DNA from 2 places in the Mycobacterium sp. DL440 genome. Region 1 is predicted to be linked to the other one. Evidence: predicted binding sites of a transcription regulator. Region 1 holds the regulator's gene; the other holds the start of a gene.
What was found. The regulator LexA, encoded in region 1, represses DNA repair genes until DNA is damaged. The targets are predictions, from matches to a motif close to CGAACANNTGTTCG.

Region 1 (14,770 bases):
GAGAACCGTAAACGCGATCTGGCCGCCGTGGTCCGCGACGGTGAGGCAGCGCGTCGGCATCTGTTGGAGGCCAACCTCCGCCTGGTGGTGTCGCTGGCCAAGCGCTACACGGGACGCGGCATGCCGCTGCTGGACCTGATCCAGGAAGGCAACCTGGGCCTGATCCGCGCAATGGAGAAGTTCGATTACTCCAAGGGCTTCAAGTTCTCCACGTACGCCACGTGGTGGATTCGCCAGGCCATCACCCGCGGGATGGCGGACCAGAGCCGCACCATCCGACTCCCGGTCCACCTGGTCGAGCAGGTCAACAAGCTGGCCCGGATCAAGCGTGAGATGCACCAGAACCTCGGCCGGGAGGCCACCGACGAGGAACTGGCCGAGGAGTCCGGCATCCCGGTCGAGAAGATCAACGACCTGCTGGAGCACAGCCGTGACCCGGTGAGCCTGGACATGCCGGTCGGCACCGACGAGGAAGCCCCACTGGGCGACTTCATCGAAGACGAGAACGCGATGTCTGCCGAGAACGCCGTCATCTCCGAACTGCTGCACACCGACATTCGCCACGTGCTGGCCACGCTCGACGAGCGCGAGCAGCAGGTGATCCGGCTGCGGTTCGGACTCGACGACGGGCAGCCCCGCACCCTGGATCAGATCGGCAAGCTCTTCGGCCTGTCCCGCGAGCGGGTCCGCCAGATCGAGCGTGAAGTGATGTCCAAGCTCCGCAACGGCGAGCGTGCCGACCGCCTCCGCTCCTACGCCAGCTAGACCTCCCTCGAAGATGTGCCCCGTCGGTTTCCGGCGGGGCACATCGCACATCCGGGTGTTTCCGGGGCCTGGCCAGGCTGTTCCAGACCCCATAGCCTGGGGTTTTCCCACCTTTTGTGAGGTGCCCGACGCCCCGATGTTGCGCCGCAGTTCAAGAGCCGGAAACGGTAGACTGTGCGGTGACGTTGGGGCTGGGAAGGCGCGCATGAACGATCTGGTCGATACCACCGAGATGTACCTGCGGACGATCTACGACCTGGAAGAAGAGGGCGTGGTGCCGTTGCGTGCCCGCATCGCCGAACGGCTCGACCAAAGCGGTCCGACGGTCAGCCAGACGGTGTCACGCATGGAACGCGATGGCCTGCTGCATGTAGCCGGCGACCGCCACTTGGAACTGACCGACAAGGGTCGCGCCCTTGCGGTCGCCGTCATGCGCAAGCACCGGCTGGCCGAACGGTTGCTCGTCGATGTGATCGGGTTGCCGTGGGAGGAAGTCCACGCCGAGGCATGCCGCTGGGAACACGTCATGAGCGAGGACGTGGAGCGGCGCCTGGTGCAGGTGCTCGACAACCCCACCACCTCGCCGTTCGGCAACCCCATCCCGGGCCTCTCGGACCTCGGCGTCGGCGCGGCCGGCTTCGACGACGTCAGCCTGGTCCGGCTCACCGAACTCCCGGTCGGGTTGCCGGTCGCCGTGGTGGTCCGCCAGCTCACCGAACACGTGCAGGGCGACACCGAGCTCATCGGCCGACTCAAGGATGCCGGCGTGGTGCCGAATGCGCGGGTCACCGTCGAGGCCAACGACCACGGCGGGGTGATGATCGTGATCCCCGGGCACGAGCAGGTCGAACTCCCCCATCACATGGCGCACGCGGTCCGCGTCGAGAAGGTCTGACCACTCAACCGGCCTGGCGCCGCCACGTCCGTCGAGGCGGCAGTTGCACACCCAGCTGGTCGGCCAGCCGATAGCCGGTGACCGCCAACTCCCGGATCCGCTCCGGCCGCATGCCCGCCTGCAGCGCGGTGTCGAGCATGCCAGCCATCCGATGCGTCGGCCGCGCCTCCAACGCGGCGTCCAGCGAAACCCCGGCCAGCGGCCCGTCACCTCGCGCATATGCGGAAAAGGCCAGCAGGACAAGCGCTTCGGCACGCCACGGGTCCGGCAGATTGCGGGCCAACAGCGCCCACAACGCTTCGGCCTGCTCCGCGCACTCCCCGACCGCCAGCGCATAGAGCGTGTCGCGGACCCTGGGATCGGCCAACCCGACGGCCAACCGTGCCAACTCGGCACCACCAGGTCGATCCCCCTCGGCAACCTGCACCGCCGCCCGCATCGCGGCCTCGACATCACCGCGCACCTCGGCGTCGGGCCGGGTATCCGAATACCCAGGCCGCTGCGCCACGAGAGCCAACGGCCGTTTCATCGTTTCACTGGCGACCGGATCCGGTCGGATCACCTGCAACAGTTCGTCACGGCTGGCATAGAGCCGACGACCGTCCAGCACCGCAGCTGCCGCCAGCGGCGAAGCACCCGGGTCATCCACCCACCCCTGTTCGCCACAACCGTCGGCGCAGTGCCACGATCCACCGGCGGCCACCTTGTCCACCACATGCGCGGCGTAGAGCTCGATGCCGTCGGCGGCAAGGGCCTGGTCCAGCGCCGCCGCCAAGTCGCGATAACGGTCATCGCACACCCGGCAGTCCCTACTGTGGTCGTCCACCACCACGGCGATCACGGCGTCTGCGCCGGCCGTGGCCGCGAGGTCGACCAGGTGCTCGACGCGTTCGGTCATGTCATCGGCCAGATCGGCGCGCATGACGCAGCCCAGCTCGCCCCGGTCGACGGTGACGAGGACGAGGCTCTTGTGCGGGACGAAGCCGAGCACCGCCGGCAGTGCGGCGATCAGCGCACCGGGACGGTTGAGGTGGAAGTCGAACTCTGGCGAGGAGGGCGATGGTGTTGTCATGGCCCGACGGTGCCAACTTGCGCCGTCACGAACCGCCGCCCGACCGGGCGGTCGTGGCCGGTTGGGGATGGACCCTGCGCTGGGGATAACCCGGGGGCGGTGTTCACCCGGGGCCAACGTGATGAACAAGCTGCGCGCGCTCAACCGGTTCCGCTACTAGCAGTCGGATTCCAGCGCCGCGGGCGCCGCGTCGCCGGGCCCGCCGGCCTCGGCACGGGCCAGCAAGCGGGCGATCCGGTCGTCGAAGCGCGGTGAATAGGACACGTCGTCGTCGCAGCCGCCGCCATCGAGTCCGCCGACCAAGCCGGTAACCGTCGATCCCGAAACCCATGGGGCACCGCTGAAGCCATCGGTCACGCCCGCACAGGCCAGGGCCGGGTACCCCTGTAGTGACGACTCGGTCGCGCCCCGACACGCCATTGGGCTGCCGCCCTCACCCATCGGATAACCAGTCACCGTCACCGGGCTTCCCGCCGCGGGCGCCGACCCCAGGGCCAGACCGCCACCGGAGTCGGCCAGCAGATTCGCGGTGGAGTCCCCGCTGACCCGCACGATCGCGTAATCGGCCTGAGGGTCCTGGTTGGCGAGCCAACGCGAGTCCAGGTACACGCTACGGACGTGCCAGGTGTCACCGGCGCCCGCACCGAAACCAGGGACGAACGTCGTGTCGACACCGTCCAGCAGGCAGTGCGCTGCAGTGAGGATCAGATCCGACGACGGGCTCGCCAACACCGACCCACTACAGGTATGCGTCGTGGTGTCGCCCAGGAACAACGCCCCCACCCGCCGATCCGGGGTCACCGACTCCACCCCGGCCTGCGACAACGCGCTCGCCGCTGCCGGTGTGCTGCTCGGTGGGGCCGTCGTGAGGTTGGCTGCTGCCCCGCCGGCGGTGGTGCCCGGAACGGTGCACGCGGCCGTCGCGGCAGCCATCACGGCCGCCGCGACTGTGAACTTCGCCAACCGGGTCACGCGCATCATCACGATTTTGCCTGATCGCGGAGATAACCGCCGGAATGCCGACCCCCGCCCGGCGCGTTCGAACGCACAAGCGGGGCGGAACGAAACCCCGGTCCGGGTATGCGGGACACTAGATGACACGGCGGTAGGCCGTCACAGCGTCCTACCGCAGCGAGGAGACGAAGCGAGATGACCGACAGCAGCGACACCCCCGACCAGCACTACCAGCCCGACCAGAGCGGCATGTACGAGCTTGAGTTCCCGGCGCCACAGCTGTCGTCTTCTGATGGCCGCGGCCCGGTGCTGATCCACGCCCTGGAGGGGTTCTCCGATGCCGGCCATGCGATCCGACTGGCCGCCGAGCATCTCAAGGACACCCTCGACACCGAACTGGTGGCCTCCTTCGCCATCGACGAGCTGCTCGACTACCGGTCGCGCCGGCCGCTGATGACCTTCAAGACCGACCATTTCACCAGCTACGAGGAACCCGAGCTGAACCTGTACGCCCTGCACGACGGTGTGGGCACACCGTTTCTGCTGCTGGCCGGCCTGGAGCCGGACCTCCGGTGGGAGCGGTTCATCACCGCGGTGCGGCTGCTCGCCGAGCAGCTGGGAGTGCGACAGGTGATCGGCCTCGGCACCATTCCGATGGCGGTGCCCCACACCCGCCCCGTCATGCTCACCGCGCACGCCAACGACAAGGAGCTGATCACCGACCACACCCCGTGGGTCGGCGAAGTCCAGGTTCCGGCGAGCGTTTCCAACCTGCTGGAGTTCCGCATGGCCCAGCACGGGCATGAGGTGGTGGGTTACACCGTGCACGTGCCGCACTACCTGGCCCAGACGGCCTACCCGCCGGCCGCCGAGGCGCTGCTGGCCGAAGTGGCCCGGACCGGTTCGCTACAACTGCCGCTGGAGAAACTGTCCGAGGCTGGAGCCGAGGTGTACGGCAAGATCAACGAGCAGGTGGAGGCCAGCGCTGAGGTGGCTCAGGTGGTGACCGGGTTGGAGCGCCAGTACGATGCGTTCGTTGCCGCACAGGAAAATCGGTCTCTGCTGGCGCGCGACGAGGAACTACCCAGCGGTGACGAGCTCGGAGCCGAGTTCGAACGGTTCCTCGCCCAGCAGACCGGTGACAAGTTCAAAGACGACAGGTACAAAGACGGACGGGACGGCTTCGGCGACGGCTTCCCGAACGGCGACAACCACTCATAACAGCCCGACGCCGGGCCGAGGGCGAGGTTGACCAGCATGACCGAGCGCAAACCCCATTTGCGGACTGTTCGCGAGCTCACCCCGACGCTCGAATACCGGACGATCCACGGATATCGGCGGGCATTCCGAGTCGCCGGGTCCGGGCCGGCGATCCTGCTGATCCACGGCATCGGTGACAACTCCACCACCTGGCACACCGTGCAATCGACGCTGGCGCAACGGTTCACCGTCATCGCGCCGGACCTGCTCGGCCACGGCAGCTCCGACAAGCCGCGTGCGGACTACTCGGTCGCGGCCTACGCCAACGGCATGCGCGACCTACTCACCGTGCTCGACATCGACCGGGTGACCGTGGTCGGTCATTCGCTGGGCGGTGGCGTGGCCATGCAGTTCGCCTACCAATTCCCGCAGCTCGTGGAGCGTCTCATCCTCGTGGGCTCCGGCGGGGTCACCAAGGATGTCAACGTGGCGTTGCGGGTCGCCTCACTCCCGATGGGCAGTGAGGCGCTGGCGCTGCTGCGCCTGCCCCTCGTGCTGCCGGTGTTGCAACTGGCCGGTCGGGCGGCAGGCACCTTGTTGGGCACAACCGGCCTGGGACGCGACATCCCCGACATGGTGCGCATCCTCGCCGATCTGCCGGAGCCGACGGCATCGGCGGCGTTCGCCCGGACCCTGCGCGCTGTCGTGGATTGGCGTGGCCAGGTGGTAACCATGCTGGATCGCTGTTACTTGACCGAATCCGTTCCCGTCCAGTTGATCTGGGGCGAACGCGATTCGGTCATCCCGGTCAGCCATGCTCAGATGGCCCACGCCGCAATGCCCGGTTCCCAGTTGGAGATCTTCTCCGGATCCGGGCATTTTCCCTTCCATGACGATCCCGAACGCTTCGTCGAGGTGGTCGAACGCTTCATCGACTCGACCGAACCGTCGGTCTACGATCAGGATCACCTGCGCAGTCTGCTGCGCGCCGGGTTGAGCGAATCGGCGATGAGCGGATCACTCGACACTCAGACCGCGGTGCTCGACGCGATGGACGCCGACGAACGCAGCGCGACGTAGCATCGGGTGATGGCGATCGACGTCACCGTGTTACGGGTATTCACCGACTCAGACGGCAAGCACGGCAATCCGCTGGGCGTGGTGGACAACAGCACTGTCGCCCCGGGCGATCGCCAACGGATAGCCACCGAATTGGGTTACAGCGAAACGGTATTCATCGATCTGCCGCAGCCCGGCGGCAACTCGGCCAGTGCCCACATCTTCACCCCGGTCGCGGAGCTGCCGTTCGCCGGACATCCCACGGTCGGCGCATCGTGGTGGCTGCGCGAAACCGGCCTGCCCGTCAACACATTGCGGGTGCCGGCCGGACTCATCCAGGTGGAATACGACGGCGATCGCGCCGCGGTCAATGCCCGCTCGGAATGGGCACCGGAGTTCGCAATCCATGACTTGACTTCCGTCGACGAACTGCTCGCCGCCGAGCCCGATGATTTCGCCGAGGCCGACGAGAACTACCTGTGGGCCTGGATCGACAAGGCGCACGGCACGCTGCGAGCCAGGTCGTTCGCCCCGCACCTGGGGATCCCCGAGGACGAGGCGACCGGAGCCGCGGCGGTACGGATGACGGATTACCTGAGCCGGGACCTGACGATCATCCAGGGGAAGGGTTCGGTGATCGAGACCCGCTGGAGTCCGGAGGGCTGGGTTCGTCTGGCCGGCCACGTCGTCAATGACGGCACCGCCCAACTGGACTGAATTACGCCTCGGCGCGGTGTGCCCGCAGCGCCTCGATCTCGCGCTCGAAGTCGTCGGCTGACGAGAACGACCGGTACACCGAGGCGAATCTCAGGTAGGCGACCTCGTCAAGTTCGCGGAGCGGTCCGAGAATCGCCAGGCCGACCTCATGGCTGGGGATCTCCGGAGTGCCGAGGCCGCGGACGGCGTCCTCGACCTTCTGCGCCAAAACATTGAGCGCATCGTCGTCGACCTGCCTGCCCTGACAGGACCGGCGCACTCCACGGATGACCTTCTCCCGGCTGAAGGGCTCAGTCACCCCGCTGCGCTTCACCACGGCCAGCACCGCGGTCTCCACGGTGGTGAACCGACGTCCGCACTCCGGGCATGATCGCCGGCGCCGGATGGCCTGGCCCTCGTCGGTCTCGCGGGAATCGACCACACGCGAATCAGGATGACGGCAGAACGGACAATGCATTACCGCTCCTTCGCCATGCCGCCGGACAACTAGTTCGAGCGCCCTTGAGCGTACCCGCGATGCGCGCGGGAGACTCACCGCCGGGTCCAGTGGCGTGTAGGTGTTCACTCCGACACCGGCCAGTGTGGCTGCCGGCCAGGACGATTCAGCAGACATACCACTGCTCAGCCAACCGGCGCAAGCAATGTCTGCCCGGAGTCGACCGCCGCGGATTCGAGTTGGTTGAGGTCACGGATCTGCTCGACGACCCGGGATACCGGGGCATCCGGGGCCACCCGGCGCGCCACCTGCTGCAGTGTCTCCCCCGATTTCACCTGGACCACCGCGAGCTCGGTCGGCGTCGGGGTCTCGGCCCCCATCACCCCACCGAATTGGGCCACCAGGCCAAGCCACACCGTGATACCGGCGGCGACGAGGGCCAGCAACACGGTGGTCATCGGCGTGATGGGCCGACTGCGATGCGATGCCCGCGACATCAGCACTCCGGTTCCGCGGTAGCGGACCGCGCCGGCGGACGGGCGGTCGGGTGCCGGCCGCTGCACCCGGCGCACCGGCCTGGCCGTACCGGTACCGAAGGTGGCGCTGCCTCTGGTGCCGGCGCCGCCGCGGGCCCGGCACCGCTGCGGCGGGGACTGCGGCACGGCCCGAACAGCGCGGGAACGGCTATCCGCGGGGATATCGATGATCGCCATCTGACTGCCTTTCAGTGGGGCGGTTTCGCTCTTGTGTTCGAACATACTCGCTCAGGTGTTCGATGGATAGAACATGTGATCGAACTGTGGCCAAACGATAGAACAGGGCACCGACAAGTTCGGGCCGCCAACCCCGCGCACGACGCGGAATCACCTGTCCACGCGCCCCACCAGCAGACACGCGCGCAACACGCGTCGAACACATGTTTGATTAATGTTCGATCAACGACTACATTCGGCCCCATGAGCGACGACCGCAGCAGGGACGGCAACACCGACAGCCCGGCCGGATCGGACGGCGCGGGTCCACGCCGGGCCGAGGGGCTCACCGACCGGCAACGCACCATTCTCGATGTGATCCGCGCGTCGGTGAACAGTCGCGGCTACCCGCCGAGCATCCGCGAGATCGGCGATGCGGTCGGTTTGACCTCGACGTCGTCGGTCGCCCATCAGTTGCGCACCCTGGAACGCAAGGGTTACCTGCGTCGGGACCCCAATCGCCCGCGCGCGGTTGACGTGCGCGCCGCCGACGATCCGGCGGCCGCCGCGCTGGTGTCCACCGAAGTGGCCGGCTCCGACGCGCTACCCGAACCGACCTTCGTGCCGGTCCTGGGACGTATCGCCGCAGGCGGCCCCATCCTGGCCGAGCAGGCCGTCGAGGACGTCTTCCCGTTGCCCCGCGAACTGGTCGGCGAAGGGTCGCTCTTCCTGCTCAAGGTCGTCGGCGACTCGATGGTCGATGCCGCCATCTGTGACGGTGACTGGGTGGTGGTACGCCAGCAGAGTGTGGCCGACAACGGCGACATCGTGGCAGCCATGATCGACGGCGAAGCCACGGTCAAGACGTTCAAGCGGACCCGCGGTCAGGTTTGGCTGATGCCGCACAACCCGGCATACGACCCGATCCCGGGCAACGACGCCGCGGTGCTCGGCAAGGTCGTCACCGTGATCCGCAAGATCTGACCGACCGGAGGTAGGACCCGCTGCACCGGATAGTTGCCGGGTCCTGCCGCTCAGTCCGTCCGCACAAACCCGTTCGTGCGGGCGAATTCTTCACTGGCGAACCAGATCTCGGCCACTGCGTCGTCGTACTCACTGCTGTCTGGTGCCCAGTACCGACCAGACTTGGTGTCCGCCTTGATCGGATAGCCCTCCGGTGCGCGGTGTGGGTCCTCCAACGGCAGATGGATGGCGGTGGCACTGGGTATCTCGTCGAGTTCGATGGCGGCATGTCGCCCGCTGTGGGCTTCACCGCCGTGGGCCTCATTGCCGTAGGCCTCACCGCTGTAAGCCTCGGCCTGGGTGATGACGCGGGTCGGCGCGGTGTCGACGTTGTCCTGATCGCTCGGCACCGCCAGTCCGCTCAGCGCCGCGAAACCCTGCGCCCCGCGCTCTCCCCCGACCGGACCGCCGAGGGATCCGATGCCCGTCAGGCCCTCGTCCTCGTCCTCGTCCTCCAGCTCCGCTTCGATGTCGTCGACGTCCTCGCCCTCGGCGACTTCCTCGAAGTCGGCGTCGATGGGCGTATCGAGGTCCTCGTCGTCGAAGTCGTCGTCCTCGAAATCGTCATCGTCATAGTCGTCATCATCGCCATAGTCGTCGAAACCCTGTTCCGGGCCGGCCAGTTGCGAGGAATCCTCCGGCGGTTCCTCGTCCTCGCCTGGCACCCCGTAACCACTGGCCGCTCCGTGCGGGGCGGCCCATTGACTGACCGGGATGGCGATATCGGTGGGCCCGTCGTACGGAGACCCCGCCCCTGCCGATTCCTCACCAGGCCCGGCGAACCGCGCCGTCGCGGCCTCGCCGCCGTAGGCAGCGCGCGGCCCATAGCCGCTCGCCGCATCCGAGCCGCGATCATCGCCGTACTCATCGTGGTCGTACCCACGCGAGCCGTAGCGGGCGTCGTCGTAACGGTCCTCGTCGTAGGAATCCCCGGGTCCGCCGTCGTAGTCATCGTCGAACGGGTCATGATCGAAGTCGTCGTCGCCACCGGCACGGCGACGGTGCCACAGCGCGGCCCCCACGATCAGCCCTGCGAGCAGCACAACCGGAACCACGGCGATCAGCCACCACCAGCTCCAATGCCAGGCGAACGGCTTCTTGGCGTCCGAATCGGAAGGCTGCGGCCCCGAGGCCGATGTCTGACCGAGTCCAGGAACCTGCAGGCCACTCAATTCTGACGCGAGTTTTGACGGCTCGGTGGTGAACTTGTTGGCGTCGCGGTCCCACGAGATCGCTCCCCCGCTGAACCGCTGGCTGACGACACTGCCGTCTTCGGTCTGGTCGGCCATGGGAGCGCCCAATGCGCCCTTCGCCCCTCCGAGCTTCTCCCAGGCCGCATTCATCGCGCCCCGCACGATCACCGCGCCGTAATCGGGAGTCCAGAAGATGACGGGGTTGTCGGCAGCGGCGAAGGTGCTGATCCGGCTGTTGGGACCCAACCCGCCCTCGGACTCGCCGGCGGTCGGGAAGCCCAGATCACCTTCGGGGCCACCGACGCTTTCGTACTTCTCGAGCAGCTGACCGGTGATGGCGTTGGCTCCGGTGGCCGGGCTGTAGAAGATCTGGCCGCCGGCGTACTTCTGGCCGAACCCGCCGTCACCGATCGGATACTGGTCGCCGTCCTTGGCTCCCAGTGGTCCCATCACGCCGCCTGCCTCGCGACGCGCGGCGGCGATCGCCGAAGCGGGATCCGACGGTACGTCCAGGCCGGCGAGCTGGTCGGCCAGGTCCGTCGGCTCCGTGGTGAATGCCTTGGTCTTGCGGTTCCAGGAAATCTCACCGCCGGTGAACTTCTGTGAGATCACATCGCCGTTGAACATTTCGTCGTCGGAGGGCACGCCCAGCACTCCGGCGGAGCCACCGAGCTTGTCCCACGCGGCGTTGATGGCACCCCGTACCACCCGGGCGCCGGTGGACGGCGTCCAGAAGATGACCGGGTTGTCCGGCGCGCTCAGGGTCGAGTTGCGGCTGTCGGCGGCACGCCCGGCGCCCTCATCGATGGTGGGGAATCCCATGTCGCCGTCGGCCGGACCGCCCAACGACTCGTATTTGTCCAGGATTGCGCCCTGCATGAAATGAGCACCGGTCGCCGGGGTGAAAAACATCTTTCCCCCGGAGTAGTTCTGCGCGAAGCCAGAACCCACCGCGTACACGCCACCCTGCCGCGGCCCCAGCGGGCCGCCGTCGCCGCCGTTGGCCTCCCAGGCGGCGGTGACAGCCGCGTCGGCATCTGACTCCGGGGTGGCCGAAGCCACCGCCGGCACCACCAAAGCAGCGACTACGAGTGCGAGCAGGCCGACCGCCAACCGCCACACGGCTGCGTTCAGCCTCGCTCCCGGCCTAGTCATGCGCCCTCCCGGCTCGTTCGGCAAAGTTTCCTCAGAAATGTCCCGCCCGGACAACTTTGCGTCAGCACGTGACGATAACCAAGGAACGTGGCCGATCATGACCAAAAAAGCCTCAATATCTGGGTCTGACGGCCCAGAATTGGGCTTTTCGGGGCGAGATACCTGATGAATCGGGGGGCCGAACGGCCCGCTAGACACCCAGACCGCGGCCGATGATCTCCTTCATGATCTCGGTGGTGCCGCCGTAAATGGTCTGCACCCGGGCGTCCAGGTAGGCCCGCGCGACCGGATACTCACGCATGTAGCCGTAACCGCCGTGCAACTGCAGGCACCGGTCGATGAGGCTCACCTGCTTCTCGGTGGAGTACCACTTGGCCATCGCGGCCTGCTCCACGGTGAGCTTCTCGTCGAGATGCAAACGGATGAACTCGTCGACCATCATCCGCACCACGGTGGCCTCGGTGGCCAGTTCGGCCAGCAGGAACCGGCTGTTCTGGAAGCTGCCGATCGGCTTGCCGAACGCCTTGCGCTCCTTGGTGTACTGCACGGTCTGCTCCAGCACCGCCTCCATCGCCGCGGCAGCCATGATGGCGATCGAGATGCGCTCCTGCGGCAAGTTCTGCATCAGGTAGACGAAACCCTGGCCCTCCTCGCCGAGCAGATTCTCGACCGGCACCTTGACGTCGGTGAACGACAGCTCGGCGGTGTCCTGGGCGTCCAGACCGAGCTTGTCCAGGTGCCGGCCCCGCTCGAAGCCCTCCATGCCGCGCTCGACCACCAACAAACTGAACCCGAGCGCGCCCTTTTCGGCGTCGGTCTGGGCCACCACGATCACCAGATCGGAATGGATGCCGTTGGTGATGAAGGTCTTGGACCCGTTGAGGATGTAGTGGTCGCCGTCGCGGACCGCGCGGGTCTTGATGCCCTGCAGGTCGCTGCCGGTACCAGGCTCGGTCATTGCGATCGCCGTGATCAATTCGCCGGTGCAGAACTTGGGCAGCCAGCGCTGCTTCTGCTCCTCTGTGGCCAGCCGCAACAGATACGGCGCGACGACGTCGTTGTGGAGGCTGAAGCCGATACCGCTGTAGCGGCCGGCCACGGTCTCCTCGCAGACGACGGTGTTGTAGCGGAAGTCGTCGTTACCGCCGCCGCCGTACTCCTCGGGCACCGCCATCCCGAGAAAGCCCTGCTTACCGGCCTCCAACCAGATGCCGCGGTCGACGATCTTGTCCTTTTCCCACTGGTCGTGGTGCGGCGCGACGTGCCGGTCCAGAAATGCCCGGTATGACTCGCGGAACAGCTCGTGCTCGGGCTCGAACAACGTGCGGTCGTACTTCACAACACTGCCCATGGTGTTACCTCCGGTACTGGTTACGAATTCCGGGCCAACCTATACCAACCGGGTGGTTGGTCAGCGCGGGGAGGGGTGGGAATCGCCCGTAGACTCCGGTCATGCCCAGGTCCCCCATGAGCCTCGCGCACTGGGGTGCCTTCACTGCGGACGTCGCGGACGGCGACATCGCTGGCGTCACCCCGATCGACGGTGACGCCGACCCCTCACCGTTGCTGGGCAACCTCGCAGGCTCGATCCGGCACCGCTCGCGTATCGCCGGACCTGCGGTACGACGCGGCTGGCTGCGCGACGGCCCCGGTCCCAGCGCCGAGCGGGGCGCCGGCGAGTACGTCTCGGTGACCTGGGACGAGCTCACCGAGCTGCTGGCCGGCGAACTGCGGCGGGTCGTGGACACCCACGGCAACGAGGCGATCTACGGCGGTTCCTACGGCTGGGCCAGCGCCGGGCGCTTCCACCACGCGCAGAGCCAGGTACACCGGTTTCTGAAAATGCTTGGCGGCTATACGTTTTCCCGCCACTCCTACAGCCTGGGAGCGACCGGGGCGATCATGCCCCGGGTGGTAGGGACCCACGACGACCTGTTCAAGCGCTCCACCGACTGGAGTGTCATCGCCGAACACACCGACCTGCTGGTGTGTTTCGGAGGCGTCGCGCTGAAGAACACCGGTACCAATCACGGTGGCACCACGGCACATCCGGCCCGCGATGCACTGCGGCGGATGCGTGAACGCGGCGCACAGATCGTGTCGCTGAGCCCGCTGCGCGACGATGTCGACGGTGACTGCCGATGGCTGGCCCCGGTGCCCGGCACCGACGTCGCGGTGATGCTCGCACTCGCCCATGTTCTGGCCACCGAAGGCCTGGCCGATCTCGATTTCCTCGACACGTACTGCACCGGATACCAGCGGTTCGAACGCTATCTGCTGGGTCGTGACGACGGCGTCGCCAAGAGCCCGCAGTGGGCGTCTCGCCTCAGCGGTCTGTCCGCCGAGGAGTTGACGGCACTCGCCCGGCAGATGGCAGCGTCACGCACCCTGGTCACGGTCAGTTGGTCGCTGCAGCGGATCCGCCACGGCGAGCAGGCTCCGTGGATGGGTCTGACCCTGGCCGCGATGCTGGGCCAGATCGGGGTTCCCGGAGGGGGTTTTGGGCACGGCTATGGGTCGATGAACGAGCTGGGGTTGGCGCCGCTGCGCTGCGGCCTGCCCGCGCTGCCGCAGGGGCCGAACCCGGTGCAGACGTTCATCCCGGTCGCGGCCGTCACCGACATGCTGCTGCATCCGGGGCAGCCGTTCGACTACAACGGCCTGCAACTCACCTACCCTGACATCAAGTGTGTGTACTGGGCCGGCGGCAATCCGTTCCATCACCACCAGAACATTCCGAGATTGCGCCGGGCCCTGTCCCGGGTGGACACCATCGTGGTGCACGACCCGTATTGGACCGCCATGGCCAAGCATGCCGACATCGTGGTGCCCTCGACCACTGCGTATGAGCGCGAAGACTACTCGGGTTCGCGCAACGACCCGCTCCTGGTCGCCATGCCCGCGCTGGCCCAGCCCTATGCCGACTCCCGCGATGACTACACCACGTTCTCGGCGTTGGCCGAGCGGCTCGGCTTCGGCTCGCTGTTCACCGAGGGCCGCACGGCGCGCGAATGGCTGGTCCACATGTATGAAAAGTGGTCTGCCGGGCTGGATTTCGAGGTGCCCGGATTCGACGAGTTCTGGGCCGCGGGACAATTGCGGCTTCCCACCGAACCGGGATTGACGCTGCTGGCCGATTTCCGGGCCGACCCACTCGGGCACCGGTTGGCCACCCCGAGCGGCCGCATCGAGATCTTCTCGGCCGACATCGAGGGATTCGGGTACGACGACTGCGCCGGTCACCCTCGCTGGTACGAGCCGGCTGAGTGGTTGGGCGGCCCGCGGGCCGCCCGCTATCCGTTGCATCTGCTGGCCAATCAACCCGCGACCCGCCTGCACAGCCAGCTCGACGGGGGCGCCACCAGTCAGTCATCGAAAGTGCAAGGGCGCGAACCGATCCGGATCCACCCCGCGGACGCGGCGGACCGAGGGCTCGCCGATGGCGACGTGGTGAGGGTGTTCAACGATCGCGGAGCCTGCCTGGCCGGGGTGGTGATCGACGACCGGCTGCGCCCAGCGGTGGTGCAGCTGTCGACCGGGGCCTGGTTCGACCCGGCCGATCCGGCCGATCCCGATTCGATGTGCGTGCACGGCAATCCCAACGTGCTC
Region 2 (14,770 bases), 970 kb from region 1:
GGACGCAGCGCGCTGAGATCGACGAGCGAGCGGAGGAAGGTGCCGTAGTCGGCCAGCACGTCGCGATCGGAGGTCACACCGGCCGGGCCGTCATGAGCCGGCACCCCGGCGATCACTTCGTCCGAGATGACGGACAGTCCGGTCTCCTTGCCCACCGGCTTGGCCCCGGCGCGGCACAGTTTGATCCCGTTGTAGGCGGCCGGGTTGTGACTGGCCGTGAACATCGCTCCGGGGCAGTCCAACAGGCCCGAGGCGAAGTACAGCTGATCGGTGGAAGCCAGCCCGATTCGGACCACGTCCAAGCCCTGGGCCGTCACACCGTCGGCGAATGCGGCTGCCAGCGTTGGCGAACTCTCCCGCATGTCATAGCCGATCACCACCTGTGCGGCGCCTTCGGCGCGGACCAGACGAGCGAACGCACCGCCGACCTCGGCCACGAACGCCTCATCGATTTGGCTACCGACCAGACCACGGACGTCATAGGCCTTGATGACATCGTGAACAGCCGCCGCTGGCCTAGACATATAGCTCCTTGTGAAACGGGATCGTTGGCGCCAGCCTAACCGCCGGGCGGCATCGACACGTTCACTACTCTTGGGCCGGTCGTCGTCTAATCAGGTCTTAATCGGTGGGATCCGGCAACACCCGCAGGTGCCCGCGACGGCGACCATTCGTCTCGGCGGGACGTGCCTGCGGCGCCATCATCGCGCTGGCGCCCACCCCGGTGGAGGGATCGGAGAATCCGGCTACCACCCCGCCGCGGGGAACCGCACCGGACTGGCCTTCCCGGACCGCGTCGGCCAGGGCCACCAGATCGTCCTCGTCGGGATGGGTGGGCAACGGACCGGCATGACGAACCAGCTCCCAGCCTCGCGGCGCCGTGATGCGGCCGGCGTGGCCGACACAGAGGTCCCAGGAGTGGGGTTCAGACACCGTGGCCAGGGGTCCGACTACCGCCGTGGAGTCGGAGTAGACAAAGGTCAACGTCGCCACGGCATAGTGCGGGCACCCGGGCCGGCAGCAGCGACGGGGAACATTCACGCAACAGAGATTACTTTGGACGATCGCTGTGCGGTGCCGGACACGCAGGGGTCGGGTCCCCGATCCCGAACCGTTACGATCATCGCCGTGGCCCAGCGCAACCCATGGCGATCGCGTCGCGGCCGCGATATGCGCGGACCGCTGCTTCCGCGTTCGGTTCCCGGCTGGCGTAGCCGCGCCGAGCGGTTCGACATGGCGGTGCTGGAAGCCTATGAGCCGATCGAGCGTCGGTGGGCGTCGCGGATCAAAGAACTCGATGTCGCCGTCGATGAGATTCCGCGGATGTCTCCGAAAGATCCCGACAGTGTGCAATGGCCACCCGAGGTCATCGCCGATGGCCCGATCGCGTTGGCACGGCTGATACCTGCTGGGGTTGACGTCAGAGGGAATGCGACCCGGGCTCGAATTGTCTTGTTCCGCAAGCCCATCGAGCGCCGGGTCAAAGGATCCGAAGAGCTGGCTGACCTGCTGCATGAAATCCTGGTGGCGCAGGTGGCCACCTATCTGGGGGTTGAACCGTCAGTCATCGACCCAACGATCGACGACGACTGACGTCGAGCGCTGCATCGTGCGATGAGCACCCGCCGACGAGCGTCAGATGATGCCGCGTTTGAGCCGGCGACGCTCCCGTTCGGACAGCCCTCCCCAGATGCCGAAGCGTTCATCGTGCGCGAGCGCGTACTCAAGGCAGGCATCCTTGACTTCGCATCCCAAGCAGATGCGCTTGGCCTCGCGGGTAGACCCGCCCTTCTCCGGGAAGAACGCCTCCGGGTCGGTCTGTGCGCACAGCGCACGTTCCTGCCATTGGTCGTCTTCGGATTCCGGATCAACATCAATGTGTTCGGGAACCGAACTCACCGGAACCAGACTCAGTTGAGGACGTCCGGCCGCCCCCATCGGTGTCGTTCCCGTGTTGATGTGCGGTGCGTTGTCTACCGAGCCGAGTAGCCGATCGTCAAACCGGACCACATGATCGAAATCGCCGCTCTCATAAGACATTATCCCCCGCCTCCTCACTCGGTCTCGTAGATCCTAAGTGGAGCCCCACTACTGCGATGTGCGGTCACCCCATTCGAACAGTTGATCGAATCTCGGTCCGCGACACCGGAATCGGTCACCAACCGGGAAATGACACAACTGTGATTACACACGTGTTAGCTGCCGGGGTCAAGCGCCAGAGCGCGAATTCATACCATCTCGTAATGTCAAATCGGCGCGTCGCGACATCGGCGTGTCCTGCCCGTGACGACGTCGTTTCCATCCGCACGCTCTCAACGCCTAGGGTCGGACGTTGTGAAGATCACCGTTCTGGTCGGCGGCGTCGGAGGCGCCCGGTTTTTGCTGGGAGTTCAGCACCTGTTGGGCCTGGGCCAGTTCGCGGAGACCGACAGCAAGCATGAACTCACCGCGATCGTGAACGTTGGTGACGACGCCTGGATGCATGGCGTCCGGATCTGCCCGGACCTCGACACCTGCATGTACACCCTGGGCGGCGGTATCGATCCCGAACGCGGCTGGGGTCACCGCGACGAGACCTGGCACGCCAAGGAGGAACTTGCCGCCTACGGCGTGCAACCCGACTGGTTCGGCCTCGGCGACCGGGACCTGGCCACCCATTTGGTCCGTACCCAGATGCTGCGGGCCGGCTACCCGCTGTCGCAGGTCACCGAGGCGTTGTGCAAGCGCTGGTCGCCGGGGGCGCGCCTGCTGCCCGTCACCGACGACCGCAGCGAGACCCACGTGGTGATCACCGACCCCGGTCCGGGTGATCAGGCCGGTGTTCGTCACGCGATCCACTTCCAGGAGTGGTGGGTGCGCTACCGCGCCCAGGTGCCCTCGCACAGCTTCGCGTTCGTCGGTGCAGAACAGGCAACCGTGGCGCCGGGCGTCACCGAGGCGATCGCCGATGCGGACGTGGTGTTGCTGGCACCGTCGAATCCCGTCGTGAGCATCGGCCCGATCCTGCAGATCCCCGGTGTCCGCGGCGCACTGCGCTCGACCAAGGCGCCGGTGGTCGGCTACTCCCCCATCATCGACGGAAAACCGTTGCGCGGCATGGCCGATGAGTGCCTGTCCATCATCGGTGTCCAATCCTCCTCACAGGCCGTCGGCCGGCACTTCGGCGCTCGCTCGGGCACCGGAATCCTGGACGGCTGGCTGGTGCACGAGGGCGATGACGCCGAGATCGAGGGCGTTCAGGTGCGCGCGGTGCCCCTGCTGATGACAGATCCGCCGACCACCGCCGAGATGGTGCGGGCCGGCCTGGACCTGGCCGGCGTTCCGCTGTGAGCTCTGGAGTGGACAGCGATGTGAGCACCGAGCACGGATCCGCCGGCCGGGTCGAGATTCTGCCCGTACCAGGGCTTCCGGAGTTCCGACCCGGAGATGATCTGGCCGCTGCCCTCGCCGAGGCCGCACCATGGTTGAGCGACGGCGATGTGCTGGTGGTCACCAGCAAGATCGTCTCCAAGTGCGAAGGCCGCATCGTCACCGCCCCTTCTGATCCCGATGAGCGCGACGCCATGCGGCGCAAGCTGATCGACGGCGAGGCAATACGCGTGCTGGCACGCAAGGGCCGGACCCTGATCACCGAGAACGCCATCGGACTGGTCCAGGCCGCCGCCGGAGTCGACGGCTCCAATGTCGACTCGAACGAGTTGGCGCTACTGCCAACCGATCCCGACAGCAGCGCAGAGGCGTTGCGCGAAGGCCTGCGCGCGCGACTCGGCGTCACCGTCGCCGTCGTGATCACCGACACCATGGGCCGCGCCTGGCGCAACGGCCAAGCCGATTTCGCGATCGGCGCATCCGGGCTCACCGTGCTGCACGGTTACGCGGGCGCACACGACCGGCACGGCAACGAACTGCTGGTCACCGAGGTCGCGGTGGCCGACGAGATCGCCGCAGCAGCCGATCTGGTGAAGGGCAAACTCACCGCGATCCCCGTCGCGGTGGTGCGCGGGCTGGATCTGACCGATGACGGGTCGAACGCCCGCACGCTGCTGCGCGCCGGCGAGGACGATCTGTTCTGGCTCGGTACGGCCGAGGCAATCGAGATGGGGCGCGGCCAAGCTCAACTGATGCGTCGCTCGGTGCGCACCTTCTCCGATGAACCGGTCGATCACGCACTCATCGAAGCCGCCGTCGGGGAGGCACTCACCGCGCCCGCACCGCATCACACCCGCCCGGTGCGCTTCGTCTGGGTGCAGGACGGTGCTACCCGCGTGCGACTGCTGGGCCGGATGAAGGACAAGTGGCGTGCCGATCTCACCGGGGACGGTCGAGATCCTGAGTCCGTCGAGCGACGCCTGAACCGCGGCCAGATCTTGTACGACGCTCCGGAACTGGTGATTCCCTTCATGGTCCCCGACGGTGCGCACAGCTATCCCGACGACGCCCGCACCGAGGCCGAGCGCACCATGTTCACGGTCGCCGTCGGCGCCGCGGTGCAAGCCCTGCTGGTGGCGCTGGCGGTGCGTGAGGTGGGCAGCTGCTGGATCGGCTCCACGATCTTCGCCGGCGATCTGGTGCGTACCGAGCTCGACCTTCCGTCGGATTGGGAGCCCTTGGGGGCCATCGCGATCGGCCACCCCGCCGATCCGCAGCCGCCCCGCGACCCGGTGCCCACCGACGGCCTTCTGGTGGTGAAGTGAGCGCCGAAAGTCTGCACGCTTCCGCAGTCGAGGTGCTGACGCATTGGCAGACAGCAGATCCCGGTCAGGACACGCTGCGGCATGCGGTGCTGTCATTTCTGGCGGCCCGTCCCGATGCCTGTTTACGGGCGTGCGTGCCCGGCCACATCACCGCCTCGGCATTGGTTGTCGACCACACCGGAACTCAGACGTTGCTCACCCTGCATCCCCGCTTCGGGCGGTGGCTGCAGCTCGGCGGGCACTGTGAGGAAACGGATTCCGACGTGCGTTCGGCCGCACTACGCGAGGCCACCGAGGAGTCCGGCATCAACGAGCTCACCATCGACCCGCAGTTAGCCGCACTCCACGTGCATCCGGTGACCTGCTCACTGGGTGTACCGACCCGGCACCTCGACATGCAGTTCGTGGTGCGGGCACCACAAGGTGCTGAGATCGCCTGCAGTGACGAGTCTTTGGATCTTCGGTGGTGGCCGTTGGATGCGCTGCCCGAGGGTACCGACTTCGGGTTGACCCAACTGGCCGCAACCGTAACCGTCTAACCAGGCGCCTGCGTGCAGTACGCCCGGCGGGCAGCGCGCAACGCAACCGCGGTTTGATCCGGAGTGGCGGCGTACTGGCCTGCCATCTGGTCGATCACCGCCTGCGCCGGCGTACCGGTGTAGAGCAGGCGACACATCTCCCGACCAACAAGCAGCAACTGGTCGTCGTCGCCGGGAAACACCCCGCGCGTGGCCTTGAGATAGGTGGTGTCCTGCGCGGTCAGCGGTATCGGCCAGGCGCCTGCCTCCGGCGCGGTAGCCCCCAAAACCGCTCCGAGCACCATGAGTGCCGCGAGCGGCGGTACCGCCCTGCGCCGAGCGACCTCCCGCGCCATGTGCAATCCCATCGACATATCCCGCCCCTTTCGACTCTCAAAGCCTAAGACCTGACGGGCCGGGGCAAACACACTTTCTCGGTAGGCGTCGACTGCGCCAGCAGATCAGCGCCCGCAGATCAGGTAGAGCGTTGCTGTCCCCGGCCGCCATACCGTTGATACCCACGCAAATACGTGTAGGAGGCACCATGAGCCTGCAGACCGGATCTCAGGTCGGAGAACCCGCGGTCGACGCCGAGCACGCCGCCAAATCCGTCGTCACCGGCCCAGAACCCGCCTCCGAGTTCAACATCGGCAACCTGTCCAGACGGATGCGGCTACTGCTCGTCACCTGTTTGACCGTCGATGCCGCGATTCTTCTGTGGCTCGCCGTCTGGGATGCCACGTTGACGCGCACGGCGTGGGATCTATCAGGTACCGCACTGCTTTCGGGATCGGCATCACATGCGGGCTGGCTGCCGAGGGGATACTCAGACGCTCGTCGAACGCGGTTCTCACCGCGATGGTGAGCCAAATCTTCGTGGTGTGCCTGGCCGCCTACTTGTGGCTGGTCGACGAACGCAGCCCGGTCGACCAACTGGGCGGGGTCACCGGGACCGCGCTGATGTTCAACGGAGCGGTCAACCGCGGTGCCGTTGCCGTCGTCGCGCTCTTCCCCCTGCTGGGCCTGGTGCAGTTCTGGCTGCAATCGGACTACCTGCCTGCGCGTTCGCTCCCCTTGGTCGATGTGCAGGCCGAACTGACTCCAGTGGGTTCGTCCGGCTCGATCATCCACCTCTCGGCCAAACTCACCATGCACAACCGAAGTTCGGTCGCCGTCGACATACCTGGTGGCGTGATGCGAGTGGCGGCATACCCGTTTGGAATTCCGGAGGAACCTGCGACGGCCGAAAGGGTCGCCTCGACCCGCACCTGCTACGAGCCGAAGAAGTCTTACAACGCAGACATCTCCGGATACTTGAATGAAGCAGACGTTCTCCACGACTGGCCAGGCGGCAAAGCGCTGTGCACTGGACTCAGTTCGGTGCTAAAGGCGCAATCGAGGACCTGGTCGCAGACCACCCGGTACTGAGGATCTTCACCGTGGTGGACCACAATATGTTCACGACGCCGCTGCTGGTCCCGCTGCTGGGCACCGGCACGTCAGTCGAGGATCCCGAGAAGGGGATGGACGAGGCCACCACAATCGAAAATGCCACGCCTTCAGGAACATTCGACCCGGTCCGAATATTCACCCGCCGAGTCCGATCTGCACCCGACCCGTTGAGACTGAGCGTCAATTCCCGTCGAAACCCGCAGTTTCGGCGCAACTCACACGAGTCTCAAACGTCGGTGGAGTATCGGATACCGCCATCCGGGATGGACACCCCGGGCCACACCCTGGCACCGCGCAACAGTTCGCAGCGCGCACCGATGTCGGCACCGTCGCCGATCACGCCGTCGCGGATCAGCGCCCGCGGGCCGATGCGGGCGCCGAAGCCGATGATCGAACGTTCAATCACCGCACCGGCTTCCACTCGCACCCCGTCGAAGATCACCGCGCCGTCGAGGCGTGCGCCGGCACCGATCTCGGCGCCGCGGCCCACCACAGTGCCACCGATCAGCAATGCGCCCGGAGCGACCGCCGCGCCTTCGTGGACCAGTGACTCACCGCGCTGACCGCCCAGCGCCGGCGACGGTGCGATGCCACGGACCAGATCGGCGGAGCCGCGAACGAAATCCTCGGGTGTACCCATATCGCGCCAATAGGAGACGTCGACATATCCGCACACCTTCAGCCCGTCGGCGAGCAGTCCGGGGAACACCTCGCGTTCGACCGACACTGGCCGGCCCTTCGGAATCTGGTCGATGACATGCTTTTTGAACACGTAGCAGCCGGCGTTGATCTGGTCGGTCGGCGGGTCCTGGGTCTTCTCCAGGAAAGCCGTCACGCGACCGTCGGCATCGGTGGGCACACAGCCGAACGCACGCGGATCGCTGACGCGGACCAGATGCAGCGTGAGGTCGGCCTGGTGGGTGTCGTGTGACTCCAACAACGCGCCGAGGTCGGCCGCGGACAGAACGTCACCGTTGAACACCATCGCCGTGTCATAGCGCAACTTGTCCGCCACGTTCGCGATGGCACCGCCGGTGCCGAGTGCCTCTGTCTCCGTGACGTATTCGATCTCGAGCCCGAGCTCGGAGCCGTTGCCGAACGCCTCCTCGAATACCTCGGCCTTGTACGAGGTGCCCATCACCACGTGTTTGATCCCGGCCTCGGAGATCCGCGCCAGCAGGTGGGTCAGGAACGGCACGCCGGCCGTCGGCAACATCGGCTTGGGCGCCGAGAGGGTCAGGGGCCGCAGCCGGGTGCCTCGTCCACCGACGAGGACGACAGCGTCCACCTCCGCGGGATTGATCACGTCAGTGCCCTTTCGCCTGTTTACGTCGAGAACTACCGACCACCAGGCCGGCACGTGCTGCCAGCGCGCCCCGAATTGTCCACCGTAACGGCGCCTGCCAGGCTGCCGGGTATCGATCAGCCAAGAAAGTGTAGGTACTGCGGTGATGGGCGGCCAAGTTGCGCGCCGGGTCGCGGCCGGTGGAGTGTCCCTTGTGGTGCAGCACCTCCGCCGACGGCACGTAGACGTTCTGCCAGCCGGCCCGGGTGACCCGGTCACCGAGGTCGACGTCTTCCATATACATGAAGTAGCGCTCGTCGAAACCGCCGACCGCATCGAAGGCGGCCCGGCGCATCAACAGGCACGAACCGGACAGCCAGCCCACCTCACGCTCACTCGGCTGTTGCCGGTCCTGCCGGTAGGCCGCGGTCCACGGATTCGATTTCCAGAACGGGCCCACCACGGCATGCATGCCACCGCGGATCAGGCTGGGTTGGTGGCGTGCCGACGGGTACACCGATCCATCGGGATCGTGGATCAGCGGTCCGAATGCCCCGGCCTGCGGCCACCGTTGGGCGGCGTCGAGCAGCAGGTCGATCGAATGGGGCCCCCACTGCACGTCGGGGTTGGCGATGACAAAAAATTCCGAGCACTCCGCATCCGTTATCTGGGCCGCACCGCGGTTGACCGCACTGCCATAACCCAGATTGCCGCCGGTGCGCAGCAGCTGCACATTCGGGTAGTGCTTTTCGGCCCGTTCAGGCGCGCCGTCGGTCGAGCCGTTGTCGGCCATGACGACCTTCACCGGCCGATCGGTGGCCAACGCGAGCGACGCCAGGAAACGGTCAAGGTGTCGGCCCGGCGAGTACGTCACCGTCACCACCACGAGCGGGCGGGCCGCATCCTCAGTCACGGCGTAGAGGGTAGCGGGCCGGACGGGTTCTCATTTCCAACCGCCGCCACCAGCGCTTCCCGCCAATCCCGCAGCGGGGCCAGGCCGGCCTCGGCGGATCGGAGCCCGGACAGGACGGTGTAAGCCGGACGCGGCGCGGGCCGCGGATGTCGGTCACTACCGACCGGGCGGACCCTCTCCGGATCTGCACCGACGGCGGCGAAGGTCTCCCGCGCCTGCTCAAACCGGCTGGCCGGTCCGGTGTTGACGGCATGCAGCACGCCGGGGCGCACACCGCCGTCGGCGATCTGCAGCAGGGCCGTCACCAGGTCGCCGGTGTAGGTCGGCGATCCGATCTGGTCGGCGACCACATCGACCGGGCCGTCTCCGGCCGCCAGCCTGCGCATGGTCGCCACGAAATCTTTCCCGTCGCCGCCCCGGTACACCCAGGCGGTGCGGACGATATGCGCGTCCGGCTTGGCGGCCAGCACCGCGCGTTCCCCCGCCAGCTTGGTCTGGCCGTAAACGTTGACCGGGCCGGTCACGTCGTCGACCTCGTACGGCGTACGACGCTCACGGGACGCGCCGAATACGTAATCGGTGGAGATGTGCACCAGCCGCGCTCGGACCTGCGCGCACACCGTGGCGATGTGGCCCGGGCCGACGGCGTTGACGGCGTTAGCCCTGGCCTGGTCCGTCTCGGCAGCGTCCACCTGCGTATATGCCGCGCAGTTGATCACCACATCGCCTGGTTCGACGAATTGCCGAACCGAGTCGCGGTTGGTGATGTCACATTCCGCAGAGGTGAGGGCCAGCACGTCACGGCCCTCACGACGGCCCTGATCAGCCAATACCCGGCCGACCATGCCTCCGGCCCCGGTGATCACAATCCGTTGCGCCATGCGCCGAGTCTGGCACGCCGGTCGGCGTTACCCGGCTCACGTCCCGGCCGCAAGTAGCCTGGGCACGTGCGTATCCCCCTCCTTCGCTCCCTTGCTGTCGCCACGGCGTCGGCCGTGGTGCTCGGAACAGGGGTGGCCTGGACCCAGATCCGCTCGTTCGAATCCGGCATCAACCACATCAGCTCGGCGGCACTCGGCGGCGGCGGCGAGGACGGGGCCATCGACATCCTGCTGGTCGGTATGGACAGCCGCACCGATGCCCACGGCAACCCGCTGTCGCAGGAAGAGCTGGATACCTTGCGCGCCGGTGACGATGTCTCGACCAACACCGACACCATCATCCTGATCCGCATCCCCAACAACGGGAAGTCGGCCACCGCCATCTCCATCCCCCGTGATTCATACGTCGAAGCGCCGGGCTGGGGAAAGATGAAGATCAACGGGGTGTTCGGCGATGTGAAGCTGGACCGGATGAAGCAACTCGTCGAGGTCGAGGGTGAGGATCCGACCGTCGCCGAGCCCAAGGCCACCGAGGCCGCCCGCGAGGAGCTGATCCAGACTGTCGCCGGCCTGACCGGCGTCACCGTTGATCATTACGCGGAGATCGGGCTGCTCGGCTTCGCGTTGATCACCGACGCCTTGGGCGGCGTCAATGTGTGCCTCAAAGATGCTGTCTACGAACCCCTTTCGGGTGCCGATTTTCCGTCGGGCTGGCAGAAGCTCAACGGCCCGCAGGCACTCAGCTTCGTTCGGCAGCGTCATGACCTACCGCGCGGTGACCTCGACCGGGTGACCCGCCAGCAGTCGGTGATGGCGTCGCTGGCTCACGAGGTGATCTCCAGCAAGACGCTGTCCAGTCCAGGAACCCTGGGGCGGCTGCAGCAGGCCGTGCAGCGCTCGGTGGTGATCTCCGATGGCTGGGACATCATGGATTTCGTCGAACAGCTGCAGAAGCTGGCCGCCGGGAGCGTCGCATTCGCCACCATCCCGATCCTGCGTGAGGACGGGTGGAGCGACGACGGCATGCAGAGCGTGGTTCGCGTGGATCCCGACGATGTTCACCAGTGGGTGTCGGGCCTGCTGCAGGACCAGGACGCGGGTAAGACCGAACAACTCAGCTTTTCACCGGAAAACACCACCGTCGAGGTGGTCAACGGCACCGACATCAACGGCCTGGCCGCCGCGGTGTCGCAGGTGCTCGGTAACAAGGGATTCGTGCCCGGTGCCACCGGGAATCACGAAGGCGCCCCGCCGGCGTCCAGCCAGGTGCTGGCCGCCAAGTCCGAGGACCTCGGCGCCCAGGCGGTGGCCAAAGATCTCGGTGGGTTGCCGGTGAACGAGGATTCGTCGCTGCCGCCCGGCGCGGTGCGGGTAGTCCTGGCCGCCGACTACACCGGGCCCGGCTCCGACGGCATGGACCCGTCTGCGGGCATCGTAGATCCGGCTGCCGCCGGTGACACCTACAGCGATACCGGCGAACAGAGCCCGCCACCACCGCCGTCTCCGATCCTCAACGCGGGTTCGGACGATCCCAAGTGTGTGAACTGATCGTCCTCGAGTAAAACCAGAGGCTATGAGCACAGTCAGCGCTGCCGTCCTGGACCCTTTGTTGGCCGCGGACCCGGCCGGGCCGCGGATCACCTATTACGACGACGCCACCGGTGAGCGGATCGAGTTGTCCACCGTGACCATGGCCAACTGGGCCGCCAAGACCGCCAATCTGTTGCGGGACGAGATGGGGGCCGGCCCGGGAACGCGGGTGACGGTGCTTCTGCCCGCGCACTGGCAGACCGCCGCGGTGTTGTTCGGGATCTGGTGGATCGGCGCCGAAGTAGTTCTGGACGGGGAAGCCGACGTGGCACTGTGCACGCGGGACCGACTCGACGAGGCCGACGATGCGGTGTCCGGGGGCGAGGTCGCGGTGCTGTCGCTGGACCCGTTCGGCAAGCCGGCCGCAGATCTTCCCATCGGGGTCACCGACTACGCGACCGCGGTGCGGGTGCACGGTGACCAGATCGTGCCCGAGCGCGTTCCGGGCCCGGCGCTGGCAGGGCGATCGGTCGCCGAGGTGTTGGAGGCCGCCCAGAATGTCGCTGCCGCACAGGGTTTCACCGCCGGCGACCGGGTGCTGTCCACCGCGGGCTGGGATACTCCCGACGAGCTGATCACGAATCTCATCGCGCTGTTCGCCGCCGGTGCGTCACTCGTGCAGGTGGCCAACCCCGATGCGGGCGCGCAGGAACGGCGTCGCACCACGGAGAAGGTCACCCGCGGCTAGCGTTCTCATGCCGAGCAGTCCCCCGCAAGCGGGAGGGGCCCCCAACAAACCTGCCCAATTTCACGTGAAAACGGGCAGGTTTGGGGCTGCTCGCGGGGATTACTTCAGGAGCGCCCGCGACATGACGACACGCTGAATCTGGTTGGTGCCCTCGTAGATCTGGGTGATCTTGGCGTCACGCATCATCCGCTCGACCGGGAAGTCCACCGTGTAGCCGGCGCCGCCGAACAGCTGCACCGCATCGGTGGTGACCTCCATGGCCACATCCGAGGCCAGGCACTTGCTCGCGGCCGAGATGAATCCGAGGTTGCCCTCGCCACGCTCGGCCCGCGCCGCCGCCGAGTACACCATCAGCCGGGCGGCTTCCACCTTCATCGCCATGTCGGCGAGCATGAACTGCACGCCCTGGTTGTCACTGACCGGACGGCCGAACTGCTTGCGGTCCTTGGTGTAGGCGATCGCGGCGTCCAACGCGCCCTGAGCGATACCGACGGCTTGCGCGCCGATCGTCGGACGGGTGTGATCCAGCGTCGCCAACGCGGTCTTGAACCCGGTGCCGGGATCGCCGATGATCCGGTCCCCCGGAATGCGGCAGTTCTCGAAATACAACTCGGTGGTCGGGCTGCCCTTGATGCCGAGCTTGCGCTCCTTGGGGCCGACGACGAAGCCCTCATCGTCCTTGTGGACCATGAACGCCGAAATGCCGTTGGCGCCCTTGTCGGGATCGGTCACCGCCATGACGGTGTACCAGGTCGACTTGCCGCCGTTGGTGATCCAACACTTGGTGCCGTTGAGGATCCAGCCGTCACCGTCGGCCTTCGCGCGGGTCCGCATGCCCGCCGCGTCGCTACCCGCCTCACGCTCGGACAGCGCATAGGAGGCCATCGCCTCACCTGAGGCCAGCGACGGCAGCACCTGCTTCTTGAGCTCGTCGGAGCCTCGCAGGATCAGGCCCATGGTGCCCAGCTTGTTGACCGCCGGGATCAGCGAGGCCGAGCAATCGACCCGGGCCACTTCCTCGATCACGATGCAGGCCGCGACCGAGTCGGCACCCTGACCGCCGTACTCCTCGGGCACGTGAACCGCGTTGAAACCCGAGGCATTCAGTGCTTGCAGAGCTTCCTCCGGGAACCGCGCATTCTCGTCGACGTCGGCAGCGTGCGGCGCGATTTCCTTCTCCGCCAGCGCCCTGATCGCCGCCCGAAGCTCCTGGTGCTCCTCCGGCAGCTGAAACAGATCAAAAGATGGGTTACCGGCCCAACCAGCCATGATCTTCTCCTTCGCTTTCAGCTCTTGGTTCCATCGTTGCCCGGACTGCACATCGAGTACATCGCCCTGCTACTTTTGGTACTCAGTACCATACCATCGGCACTCAGTACCCAACGGAGGTGCACCCATGTCCGGCCTGCCAAGCACCCGTGAGCGTCTGGTGAGCGCGGCATTCGACCTGTTCGAAGAACGCGGGTACGAGGCCACCAGCGTCGATGACATCGCGGCACGAGCGCAGGTGGGACGGACCACCGCGTTTCGCCAGTTCGGATCGAAAGAGGCGTTGATCTTTCCCGATCACGAGGCGTTGCTGCGCCGCGCCGACGAGAGGTTGTCGACGGTGCCGGCCGAAGCGCTCCCGGCCGAAGTCATCGCGGTGGCAACAACCTCGGTATTCGAGAACTATCTGGCCGAGGGCGAGCGGGCCCGGACGCGGTATCGGCTCACCCGCTCGGTACCTGCCCTGCGCGACTTCGAAACGGCCGTGGTGTCGCGGTATGTCCGTCTGTTCACCCGACACCTGCGGGCCGCGCAGACCGGGGATTGGACGGCGGACCTGCGCGCCGAACTATTCGCCAACGCCGTGGTCGCTGCCCACAACCATGTTCTGCGCCGATGGCTGCGCGGCGACGTGACCAACCCGCGGTCGGACCTGGCTGAGGCGCTGGCCGCGACCTGGCCGATCTACCGGGGCGGTGTCGGTCGCACCGCGATTGTGGTGATGTCGACCGATGAACCGATCGAGTCCCTGACGCCCCGCATTCGCGGGCTCATCGGGGATTGACGTCAGCGCTCGCCCAACAGGCGATCGCGCAGGGCGGCGTCTTTCGCCAACACCATGTTTTCCAGGTCGGCCTGGAATTTCACCATCCGGGCCCGCAATCCGTCGTCGGCGGAGCCCAGGATCCGCACAGCCAGCAAGCCCGCATTACGCGCTCCACCAATGGAAACCGTGGCCACCGGAACTCCGGCGGGCATCTGCACGATGGACAGCAGCGAGTCCATGCCGTCCAGCCGGGCCAGTGGCACCGGAACACCGATGACGGGAAGCGGTGTGGCAGAAGCCACCATGCCGGGCAGGTGCGCGGCGCCTCCCGCTCCGGCGATGATCACCTCGATCCCACGGTCCGCGGCGGTCCCGGCGTAGTCGAGCATGCGTTGCGGGGTGCGGTGGGCCGAGACCACACCGACCTCGAACGGCACCTCGAACTCGGCCAGCGCCTCGGCCGCGTCGGACATCACCGACCAGTCACTGTCGCTGCCCATGATGAGGCCGACCCGTGCACTACTTCTCGGCATGTTCATCCCATCCGTCGGTCCACTCACCGTGTGACAACCAGTGCGCCGCCCGCACCGCGCGCTCGCGAAGTTCATCCAAGTCCGCGCCGATGATGTTGACGTGCCCCAGTTTGCGCCCGGGCCGCTCACCCTTGCCGTACAGGTGCACCTTCGCGTCGGGGATCCGCGCGAAGAGATGGTG

Region 2: a site for LexA is predicted at 2,115-2,128, ahead of cofD (2-phospho-L-lactate transferase). Genes of this name have one in related genera too.

What each region holds. Positions count from the first base shown of each region.
Region 1 covers NZ_CP050191.1:1,639,002-1,653,771, reverse strand. The annotation lists gene HBE63_RS08195 (sigma-70 family RNA polymerase sigma factor) at 1-765, shown strand, start outside; gene HBE63_RS08190 (metal-dependent transcriptional regulator) at 971-1,660, shown strand; gene HBE63_RS08185 (DUF4192 domain-containing protein) at 1,665-2,732, opposite strand; gene HBE63_RS08180 (serine protease) at 2,889-3,710, opposite strand; gene HBE63_RS08175 (proteasome assembly chaperone family protein) at 3,882-4,907, shown strand; gene HBE63_RS08170 (alpha/beta fold hydrolase) at 4,944-5,966, shown strand; gene HBE63_RS08165 (PhzF family phenazine biosynthesis protein) at 5,976-6,662, shown strand; gene nrdR (transcriptional regulator NrdR) at 6,664-7,119, opposite strand; gene HBE63_RS08155 (LysM peptidoglycan-binding domain-containing protein) at 7,284-7,811, opposite strand; gene lexA (transcriptional repressor LexA) at 8,055-8,774, shown strand; gene HBE63_RS08145 (LGFP repeat-containing protein) at 8,825-11,161, opposite strand; gene HBE63_RS08140 (acyl-CoA dehydrogenase family protein) at 11,352-12,512, opposite strand; gene HBE63_RS08135 (molybdopterin-dependent oxidoreductase) at 12,614-14,770, shown strand, end outside.
Region 2 covers NZ_CP050191.1:671,063-685,832, reverse strand. The annotation lists gene HBE63_RS03465 (phosphomannomutase/phosphoglucomutase) at 1-524, opposite strand, end outside; gene HBE63_RS03460 (DUF3499 domain-containing protein) at 622-1,041, opposite strand; gene HBE63_RS03455 (metallopeptidase family protein) at 1,171-1,593, shown strand; gene HBE63_RS03450 (WhiB family transcriptional regulator) at 1,636-1,908, opposite strand; gene cofD (2-phospho-L-lactate transferase) at 2,335-3,330, shown strand; gene HBE63_RS03440 (coenzyme F420-0:L-glutamate ligase) at 3,351-4,694, shown strand; gene HBE63_RS03435 (NUDIX hydrolase) at 4,691-5,233, shown strand; gene HBE63_RS03430 (DUF732 domain-containing protein) at 5,230-5,586, opposite strand; gene HBE63_RS03425 (hypothetical protein) at 5,757-6,077, shown strand; gene HBE63_RS03420 (hypothetical protein) at 6,071-6,640, shown strand; gene HBE63_RS03415 (NDP-sugar synthase) at 6,891-7,970, opposite strand; gene HBE63_RS03410 (glycosyltransferase family 2 protein) at 7,972-8,862, opposite strand; gene rfbD (dTDP-4-dehydrorhamnose reductase) at 8,859-9,743, opposite strand; gene HBE63_RS03400 (LCP family protein) at 9,810-11,291, shown strand; gene HBE63_RS03395 (TIGR03089 family protein) at 11,317-12,021, shown strand; gene HBE63_RS03390 (acyl-CoA dehydrogenase) at 12,121-13,290, opposite strand; gene HBE63_RS03385 (TetR/AcrR family transcriptional regulator) at 13,418-14,074, shown strand; gene purE (5-(carboxyamino)imidazole ribonucleotide mutase) at 14,077-14,589, opposite strand; gene HBE63_RS03375 (5-(carboxyamino)imidazole ribonucleotide synthase) at 14,576-14,770, opposite strand, start outside.